DNA from 4 places in the Bacillus sp. KH172YL63 genome. Region 3 is predicted to be linked to each of the others. Evidence: riboswitches for the same ligand, from Rfam matches in the RefSeq annotation. Region 3 holds a riboswitch; each other region holds the start of a gene.
What was found. Region 3 has a riboswitch for cyclic di-GMP ahead of folE (GTP cyclohydrolase I FolE). Riboswitches for the same ligand answer to the same signal wherever they lie in the genome.
Positions count from the first base shown of each region.

Region 1: another riboswitch for cyclic di-GMP. It lies ahead of KH172YL63_RS19830 (histidine kinase N-terminal domain-containing protein); the one in region 3 lies ahead of folE (GTP cyclohydrolase I FolE).
Region 2: another riboswitch for cyclic di-GMP. It lies ahead of KH172YL63_RS01115 (EAL domain-containing protein); the one in region 3 lies ahead of folE (GTP cyclohydrolase I FolE).
Region 4: another riboswitch for cyclic di-GMP. It lies ahead of KH172YL63_RS20455 (hypothetical protein); the one in region 3 lies ahead of folE (GTP cyclohydrolase I FolE).

Region 1 covers NZ_AP022842.1:3,906,812-3,909,014, forward strand. Annotated here, with positions in the region: gene KH172YL63_RS19830 (histidine kinase N-terminal domain-containing protein) at 1-783, opposite strand, end outside; cyclic di-GMP riboswitch class I at 1,167-1,253, opposite strand; gene KH172YL63_RS19835 (putative bifunctional diguanylate cyclase/phosphodiesterase) at 1,668-2,203, opposite strand, start outside.
Region 2 covers NZ_AP022842.1:200,005-202,207, reverse strand. Annotated here, with positions in the region: gene KH172YL63_RS01115 (EAL domain-containing protein) at 434-1,144, opposite strand; cyclic di-GMP riboswitch class II at 1,587-1,667, opposite strand; gene KH172YL63_RS01110 (DNA-3-methyladenine glycosylase) at 1,769-2,203, opposite strand, start outside.
Region 3 covers NZ_AP022842.1:3,799,797-3,801,999, reverse strand. Annotated here, with positions in the region: gene KH172YL63_RS19455 (EAL domain-containing protein) at 1-151, shown strand, start outside; gene KH172YL63_RS19450 (PilZ domain-containing protein) at 191-559, shown strand; cyclic di-GMP riboswitch class I at 570-652, shown strand; gene folE (GTP cyclohydrolase I FolE) at 773-1,342, shown strand; gene KH172YL63_RS19440 (6-carboxytetrahydropterin synthase) at 1,356-2,186, shown strand; gene KH172YL63_RS19435 (SDR family oxidoreductase) at 2,176-2,203, shown strand, end outside.
Region 4 covers NZ_AP022842.1:4,031,297-4,033,499, reverse strand. Annotated here, with positions in the region: gene KH172YL63_RS20460 (efflux RND transporter periplasmic adaptor subunit) at 1-388, opposite strand, end outside; gene KH172YL63_RS20455 (hypothetical protein) at 412-1,077, opposite strand; cyclic di-GMP riboswitch class I at 1,339-1,412, opposite strand; gene KH172YL63_RS20450 (hypothetical protein) at 1,610-1,771, shown strand; gene KH172YL63_RS20445 (helix-turn-helix domain-containing protein) at 1,930-2,203, opposite strand, start outside.

The DNA of each region.
Region 1 (2,203 bases), 110 kb from region 3:
CCCCATTAATCTGATATTTGTTTCGCACTTAAAATCAATTAAAACATCTCCATCTAGAAGACTTGGATATAAGAATTCAATCGTCTCTTCCAAAAGATCAGAAAGAAAGATTTCTTCTTGAACACTTTCTATCAAGTCCTTCCTTGATACATGAAGGAATTGTGAAATCCGGTAATTCAATTGCTCCAGCTCATGTTGCATAATATCAAGATAGGGTAGGTTAGGATAATCATTTTGCAAAAGCTTTGTAAAGCCAATAATTGACGTCAGTGGATTCCTGAATTCGTGAACGAAGCTTGAACTCATCTGACCAAGGATTGTCAGGCGCTCTTTATGGGTTTGATCTATATAATGTTCTTTTTCTTGGAGTTGTTGTTCCTTTATTTCCGTATATTTACGAACGGCTAAATAAGAGAAGCGGTCAAATAATGTATTAATCTCTTCAATGATAGGCTGTAAATCCCTAAGTTCGATCCCTGAATGATTAACCCAATTAATGATAATGCTCTTCCCTATATTTACGTTATATACAAACTCACTTATGTTAACGTTGGCTTTCACCCGTTCTAGAGCTGTCTTATGAGCAAGTAAAGTAATTTCCTCCTCACTAAGTGGTTCCTCTATCGCACGCTTAACTAAGTGAAACATGTTCATTCCATTATTTAACACTTCTTCTTTATACACATCTTGATCTGAAATCACGATATTCTTGCGCCAGTTTTGTAAAAACTCATCTGAGTGATCATCCAGGTATTTAATGAGCTTGATGGAAGCACTAGTCATCGAATGGTCGTCCCTTCATTCCGTCTATGTTTTTAATCGTCGTTGATTCCATCATAACAGAAAATATGTGCGGACGGTTATTTCCATATTATACCTGTACTTTTCTTTTCATAACTTCCTACTATAAAATTGAATACTCGACCACTGACTTAAGCCTAAAAATTAAAACCTCCATTTCACTCTTAGAAGATTCAACGAGAACAGGGAATATTTATATTATAAAAAGACAGTTTTTATTTAACCAGGAACGAGTGAGGGGGGGTTTTTTAAAATGGTAAGAGAGATTTATCTCTTTAGACCATTCATAAACGGGAGGTCGTCTGAAAGATGAAGTATGGAAGAAGTGAAGCTTTAGTATATAGAAAATATATAACAAATGCGTACACGGTAACTGGCTGGCATCGTCTGGCACATTGAAAGCCCCTATAGCTTTGCGTCCCTATTTTTCAATAGGTTTGCCTTTATCGTACGCACATTAGTAGTATTTCAAATACATGTTTTAAAAGATTCGTTTTCTGGGATTTTGAAAAACTTTCATAAATACAGTATTATCTTCACATTTGAAAATCTTTATTCCTATAAACTTTAGGGGTGTCCATATTTCCTTCATATAATATAACGGCATTAAGAAACCTCCCTCCCAATGAATCATTATACCCATATTCATTACTTATATTTACATTATATAATAATTATCAGAATAATCTATCATATACAGGTATATAATTGTCGACAATTTTCTCAATAAAGAACACCTTACGACATTCCTGTCGTGTTCCCAAATAAAAATAAACAGCCGATGATGTTATCCAAGTCATCACAGGCTGTTTACCTTATTATGCATACGTTTATGATCGTAATCTCAAGAAGGGCTATTCTCTCCTTCAATTAGGCTTCAAGTAGGTTCCCTCAAATTCCTCCGGGGACACCGGGCGACCAATGGCATACCCTTGAGCTTTATCACAGTGATTCCTTTTCAGGAAACCAAACTCTTCCTGGCTCTCTACTCCTTCTGCTGTTACGTGTAAATGAAGATGCTTCGCCATTGAAATCGTACTTTTCACTATCGCTTGATGATCTTCGTTCGCCATGATGCCATTTATGAAAGAACGGTCGATTTTTAGCGTATCAAGGGGATATTTCTTTAAATAACTCAGGGAAGAATAGCCTGTCCCATAGTCGTCCATTGATAAACTGACTCCCAGTTGCTTTAATCGTTCAAGCTTTGAGATGATCAATTCCTGATCACACATGGCAATGCTTTCCGTCACTTCCAGGTCAATCATCTCTGGGTTCACTCCATGTGTCCGGATACTGTCCTCCAGTTTCACGATAAGCTCCTTGTCCAGAAGCTGCCTCATCGAGAGATTCACACCAAGCTTCAGCGCACGGTACCCTTCACTTTTCCAACTTTTTGATT
Region 2 (2,203 bases), 650 kb from region 3:
ATGTTAAAATTTTTCAATTTTATTTCAAATCTGACAATTACATAACAAAAAGCTGTTTTCGTAAACATTGTGGCTTTTAGACAAGCAAGATGCGGTTGCTTTCCGCGGGGATGGCGGTGAGCCTCCTCCGCATTTCATACTGTTCATCAGTTCCCGCAGGAGTCGAGCATCTGCAGCGAGAATCAACCATCCAAGATAAAAACCAAAAGTTCACTGGATTAACTACTTGTTCATCTTCTGAATAGTAGTGATTAATGTAATTCAAGTACATTTACGTTGATCCATTGCTATGGCAATTTTTTATTCCTCAGTCTCAAATTACCGTAGATGCTCACATTAACTTCTATACCTCTATCAATAACAACAATAAATGCGAATAGAGCTTAATAAAAAGAAGGGCCACTCCCACATATTAAGGAGCACCCTTCTTTTTTTACGCCAATAATTGGCTCGGCCTACCAAGGTAGTAGCCTTGTCCGATCGAAATGCCGAGTTCCTTCGCCACCTGCATATCCTCCACTGTTTCGATTCCTTCGAGCACGATGACGGTATCCTTGCTGTAAAACTGACTGAAGAAAGAAAGGAACCGCTGTTTCTTCGTGTCCTCTGCCAGATTCATTGCAAAATATCGGTCCAGCTTGATAATCTCAGGCTCATACTCAATCGCCTTTTTGATGGAGGAAGTGCCCTGTCCGAAATCATCGATGGCATACCATACACCGAACTGCTTCAGTTCTGCAAGAGAACTCTTTAACAGTGGATTCTGCCACAGTTCCTCTGCGCTCGATTCGTTGATCTCGAGTACAAGGCGGCCGATGATGTCCGGATACTTCTTCATGAGATCGTGGAAATAAGTGTGAAAGCTTGGATGCAGAATCGTGGTGATGTAAATATTCAGGAACAGCTTACAATCCTTCAGCCCTTCCGCCGAAAAGCTTCCAAGGGCCTTGGTGATGGAAAGGGTATCAAGCTTATACAGGATATTCGCTTTCATGGCCGATTGAAACACGCGTTCAGGATTTTCATTATACTTGTTACGAAGCAGGCCTTCATAAGCATAGAGGGTGCGATGGTCACCCAACTCATATAAAGGCTGGAAATCATGATAGATCAAGTCATTTTGAAAAATTGTAAAGATGTTCATAGGACCCCTATACTCTCTTTTTATTTTTTGGCTATTTTCGTAAACATTGTGGCTTTTAGACGAGTCAGATGCGGTTGATTTCCACTCCAGATGCTCGCTTTCCGCGGGGATGACGGTGAGCCTCCTCGGACTTTGTCCTGCGGGGTCTCACCTGTCCATCAGTTCCCGCAGGAGTCGAGCATCCTCCGTTCCAATCAACCATCGGAGATAAAAACCAAAAATTCACTGATTTAACTTCTTATTCACCTTTTGAATAGTCTTGATCAACGTATTTCAACTACATTAGCCTTGATTCATTACTATGGAGATTTTTTCATTCCACAGTCTCAAATTAACGAAGATGCTCACATGAACGTCTAATAATAGCAACAATCTATGCGAAAACAGCCTTTTTTTGACTCTTCTCATGAAAAAAACCACACAAAAACGCAATGATCCTGCGTTCGTATGTGGTCGGTTGCGCTACTAGCTCCCCTAAATGTAAGCGCCCATCTGTCATTTAGGTTCAAAGCCCCCATTCGAATTGTCATTTTCTGAAGTTTGTTATAAGAAAAATATACCACATAACTAGTACTTATGGGGTGTATTTTATCCTATTTGTTAGAAAATTCTTAAATAAACACCTTATTTAGAAACATAGGGGTTGTCTTTTATCCAAAATCGCCATGGATAATCTCTTGCTTCCCCCGAATTATCGATACCAATCCGTTTTCCTTCCATCACTTCCACAGGCTGATCGCCCTCAATGATCATCAGGGGCGGTTCGAGGAAGCTTCCCCCGTAATCGTTCATGGTAATGCCCAACGCTTTCGTCAGCTTCCCGGGTCCGCTTGTCCAGTTCTTCATGGCATGTCCCGGCCTTCTCAAAGCCATAAGCTCCAGTCCATCAAGGGGCTCGACCGCCCTGATCAGCACCGCTTCCGGCTTCTCCTTCTCTCCGCTCACCACGTTCACCAAACAGTGGGTATGCATGACATATGTATAAATCCGTCCGGCTTCATGAAACATCATTTCAGTCCGCTTCGTCCGTCGATTCCCATAGCTGTGGGCCGCTCTGTC
Region 3 (2,203 bases):
GGAAAAAGGGACGGGCCTCGGATTGATGCTTTGCTTCCGTGTCATCCAGCAGCATAACGGATCAATCAAAATCGAAAGTGAAGAGAACCAGGGTACAACGGTTGAAGTTATATTGCCTAAGAGACCCTTCACGTTAAGTGAGAATGGATGAATCCTGGATGTATATACAAACTATAAGGGGTACATGTCCATGTTATATAAACGAGAGGAAGCTTATCGCTATACATTTCCACAGCCGGTTCCCTGTAGGTTCTCGATCATAAGTGTGGGCCAACTCAGGGCCAGGACGAGCAAGGGAAAAGGTGAATTGATCGACATCAGTCCAAATGGCTGCAGGTTCAGCGCCGATTTTTCAATCCCTGTAGAAAAGAAGGTACTCGTGCAGTTGGAAATGAGGATACATGAAGCCCTCCTGGTGGTAAACGGGGTGCTCGTGTGGAGCAGATCAAACGGAATCACACGATTTTATGGAGTCGAATTTGTGAAAAATGATCAATTAAAGACATTGATTACAGAAGAAGTGAAACAGGTTGTAAAAGCAAACGAACGGAACAAATGATGAAGGACACCTTCGATAATGGCAAACTTATTGAAAAATAAGGACGCAAAGCTACGGGTCTAAGGCATGAGCTACGATCGCCGGGTTACCGAAAAGGATTGGAATGTATGAAGAGGGGAGCGATAAAGCTGCCTTTATTCAAGCAGACCCACCAATCTTTTTGGTGGGTCTTTTTGCTTACTTGAAAACATGATTAATAAGGAGGAATGAAGGATGACGGTTGAAACACGAACTGGCGCATTGGAAGATCATATCAAAGCAATATTGGAATTAGTAGGTGAAGATACAGAGCGGGAAGGTCTTATTGAAACACCCAGGCGTGTAGCAAAAATGTATAGGGAAGTATTTGAAGGAGTGGGGGTCGATCCGGAAGTGGCGCTGACCACTACATTTGAGGAAGCGTATGAAGGGATGGTTGTGGTCAAGGATATTACATACTACACCTTTTGTGAGCATCACCTGATTCCGTTCTTTGGAAAAGCCCATATCGGCTATATTCCGGATGGAAGAGTTGTCGGTTTAAGTAAGTTTGCGAGACTCGTAGAACTGGTGTCCAAACGTCCGCAAGTCCAAGAGCGGATGACCCGTCAGATGGCTGAAGCGATCATGAACGTCCTCGAGCCGCAAGGAGTCATTGTCAGTGTGGAAGGTCAGCATTTATGCATGTGTGCCCGTGGGGTAAAGAAGCCCGGGAGTGGGACGGTCACGACAATCAAGAAGGGTTCTTTTAAAGAAAATGATGCCCTTGTAACGGAATTTGAACGGGCATTGGCGAGAGACTAAGAGGAGGGATTGCATGCTTTATCTATCCAGGAAGTTATACTTTTCCGCTCTTCACATGTACAGGATCGAAGAGTGGAGCGAAGAAGAAAATCAGCGAGTATTCGGGCCTTGCAGCAATCCGAGCGGCCACGGTCATGATTATACGCTTGAAGTCATGGTGAAAGGTAAGCTGAACCGTGAGTCGGGAATCGTCGTTAATATTACAGACATAGACAAAGTCGTGAAATCATTTGTTTCAGAACAAATGGATGGAAAGTTCTTAAACAAAGAAAATGATCATTTCACGGAAAACATCCCGACCACTGAAAATATTGTCTCATTCATATGGGACTCATTGGATGGAAAAATAGACAATTGCCAACTTCATAAAATCCGCTTGCATGAAAACAACTTTTTATATGCTGAAAAGGAGGAAGGATCGATGGTCCGCTTAACCCGAAAGTATCATTTCTGTACTGCCCACCGGCTGCACAGTGAGCAATTGAGCAATGAGGAAAACCTGGCCATATTCGGGAAATGCAATAACCCGTTTGGACATGGACATAACTATTACCTTGAAGTGACGGTGCATGGCACGCCGGACCCGGTAACGGGGATGATCGCCAGTCTCTCAGAAATGGACGAAATCGTAGAACAAGAAATCATGAAAAAATTTGACCATAAGCATTTAAATTTAGATACGGAAGAATTTAAACATATCAACCCTACATCGGAAAATGTCGCAGTGGTGATATGGGAACTCCTGTCTTCGAAACTATCAAACCTCTTTAAAATCGGATTATACGAGACAGAAAAGAACTATTTCGAGTACTGCGGGGAAGAGGATGTGCGACATGGGGCATAGTGGAAGATTAACCGGTA
Region 4 (2,203 bases), 230 kb from region 3:
TTAAATCCGAGATGTTTTCTTCGATACTATCAATTTCGTCTTCGTATTGATCGACCTCTGACTTCAACACGTTCTTTTGACGCGTTTGGTCGGTCACTTCATACTCATAGAGCGGTGTCCCGGACTCTACCTGGTCCCCTTCTTTTACAAGGAATTTTTTGAAAGAGCCGAATTCGTCGTTGAAATAAAGGTAGTTCTCTTCTTCAGCGTCTACCACGCCGGCTTTGGGCAGTTCCTTGGCAAGGTCGCCTTTCGTGACCGGTTCCCATTCGGCAACACGGACTTCCCGGTCGACTTTGCTGTTCGCTTTTTCAATCAGATATGTATTGGTACCTATGAAAAGGAGCGACACAGTGAGGGTACTATAGAAAATGGTTCGTTTTTTCATGAATGTTCACAGCCTTTTAATAGTTAGATTAGAGTAGATATATCAAGAAACGCCAGAAGTGTAGTAACGCCCCAGAACAATGCATTCGTTAAGAGGATTACCAGCCAAATCACCCAGTTCTTCTGTTGAGTGAGGCGTTTGATTCCTTTGTATTGAATATAGAAAATCCATATCTTAAAAAGTGAGAAGCATCCTAAGAAATAGATGACCAAAGCTTTGCCCGTTATATATTGGGCGATGACCCCAAGCGATAGGGGTGATGAGAACCAGTCAAGAGAAAAGAAGATAGACAAAGGGATATACGTCAGCTTTTCAATTAATAGGATCATCAATACGAGAGCCTGGATGATGACGAGCTTACGGTATTCACCCTCATCTGAAATCGTCCAGAAAATCAGTGCCGGTACGAATAGGACGACTGCTGCATATAATAGACCAGCGATCAGTCTTCCCAGGAAGAAAAGGAATTTTTCCATTTCAAATGTGGCAGGTGACAGTTCCGTTAGTTGTTTTGAAAGAGGATCCATTCCGATTCCGAAAGAGGAAATGAGTCCAAAGACAAGAGCAGATAATAGAATAACAAGGAGAACTTTTTGTTTATATCCTTTCAATCCTTCCGCCACTTGTAACTGATAAAAGAAGTGGGAAGGTTGTCTCAATCCCCGGATGAGTTTAACTTCTTTATGCATGTATGGTTGCCTCCAACTAGTTTAGATTACTCCTTTTATTCTATCGAATATTCTCGAAACTTTCCATAAATTGTAGAATGAAAGTATATAAAATTAAAAAAGCGCCAATAGACGCTTTTACATGTTATACGTTAAATATGTAGTTCCAGCAATTATAGCAATCGTAATAAAAAATAGGCTTACATACATTCCTATCTTTTTATACTTTCTTTTTGCTGCGAATTCCTCGGGTGTCAAAAACGACAACTCTATCCCTCCTAGATTGGTAGCTGGCTGGCAGTGTAGCCCCTATAGCTTTGCGTCATCACCTTTCGATGATTTTGCCCTTATTCATTCCATACCATTCATATATCGGCTAAAAAGAGAGGAAATTGAATGGGTATAAAGTTGTTTTTTGGAGAAAATTCTAATAAATTTTTCTTTCACTTTGTGGTTTTTTCTGGTAATATTGCATAGAATTGATGTTTGAAATGTTGTCTAATAGTGTAATAAGGTGATAGAAACCGTTTTTTATTGTAGGAGGTTGTCTGTTTTGAAAGGAAATGAGAAAACCAATCACCACATTCTCAATGTCATCCAGCAAGCGTTCGACAAAGGCCAACAAGGCAACATGGACACAAACTCCATGATCCACTGGCTCAAACAAGAACTTCAATCAGGATACTCAATAGATGAAAATCAAAAAGCGCTCTAGAAACCCACATCAGGGAATCTAGGCGCTTTTTGTTTTTGTGGTTGGAGGGACGGACCTCATTTTTGAATGGTTTTTCAGACCGGAATCCCGGTTTAGCAATGTTTCTGCTTCTTTTGCGGAGGTCCGTCCCCCACACAACACCCCCCACGGACAAACCTCTACCACTCCTTCAACGTCTGATAAAGGTGGTTGACGTGGGTGATGAATTTTTCTTTGCGTTTTTCTGTGAAGTAGGCGAGGGATGCTAGTGTCCGTTTGAGTTTAGGATGTTCCTGGAGGATCTTGAGGATTTCTTTGTACTCCTCGTCTTCGAAGCTTTCTCTCAGGATCATGGGATGATGGCTTTGGCCGGAAGCGCTGCTTTCTTCTCCGTACATAATCCGGTTCATTTCATAGGTGGGGATTTTGTATACTTCCTTGAAGGTAAGGAGC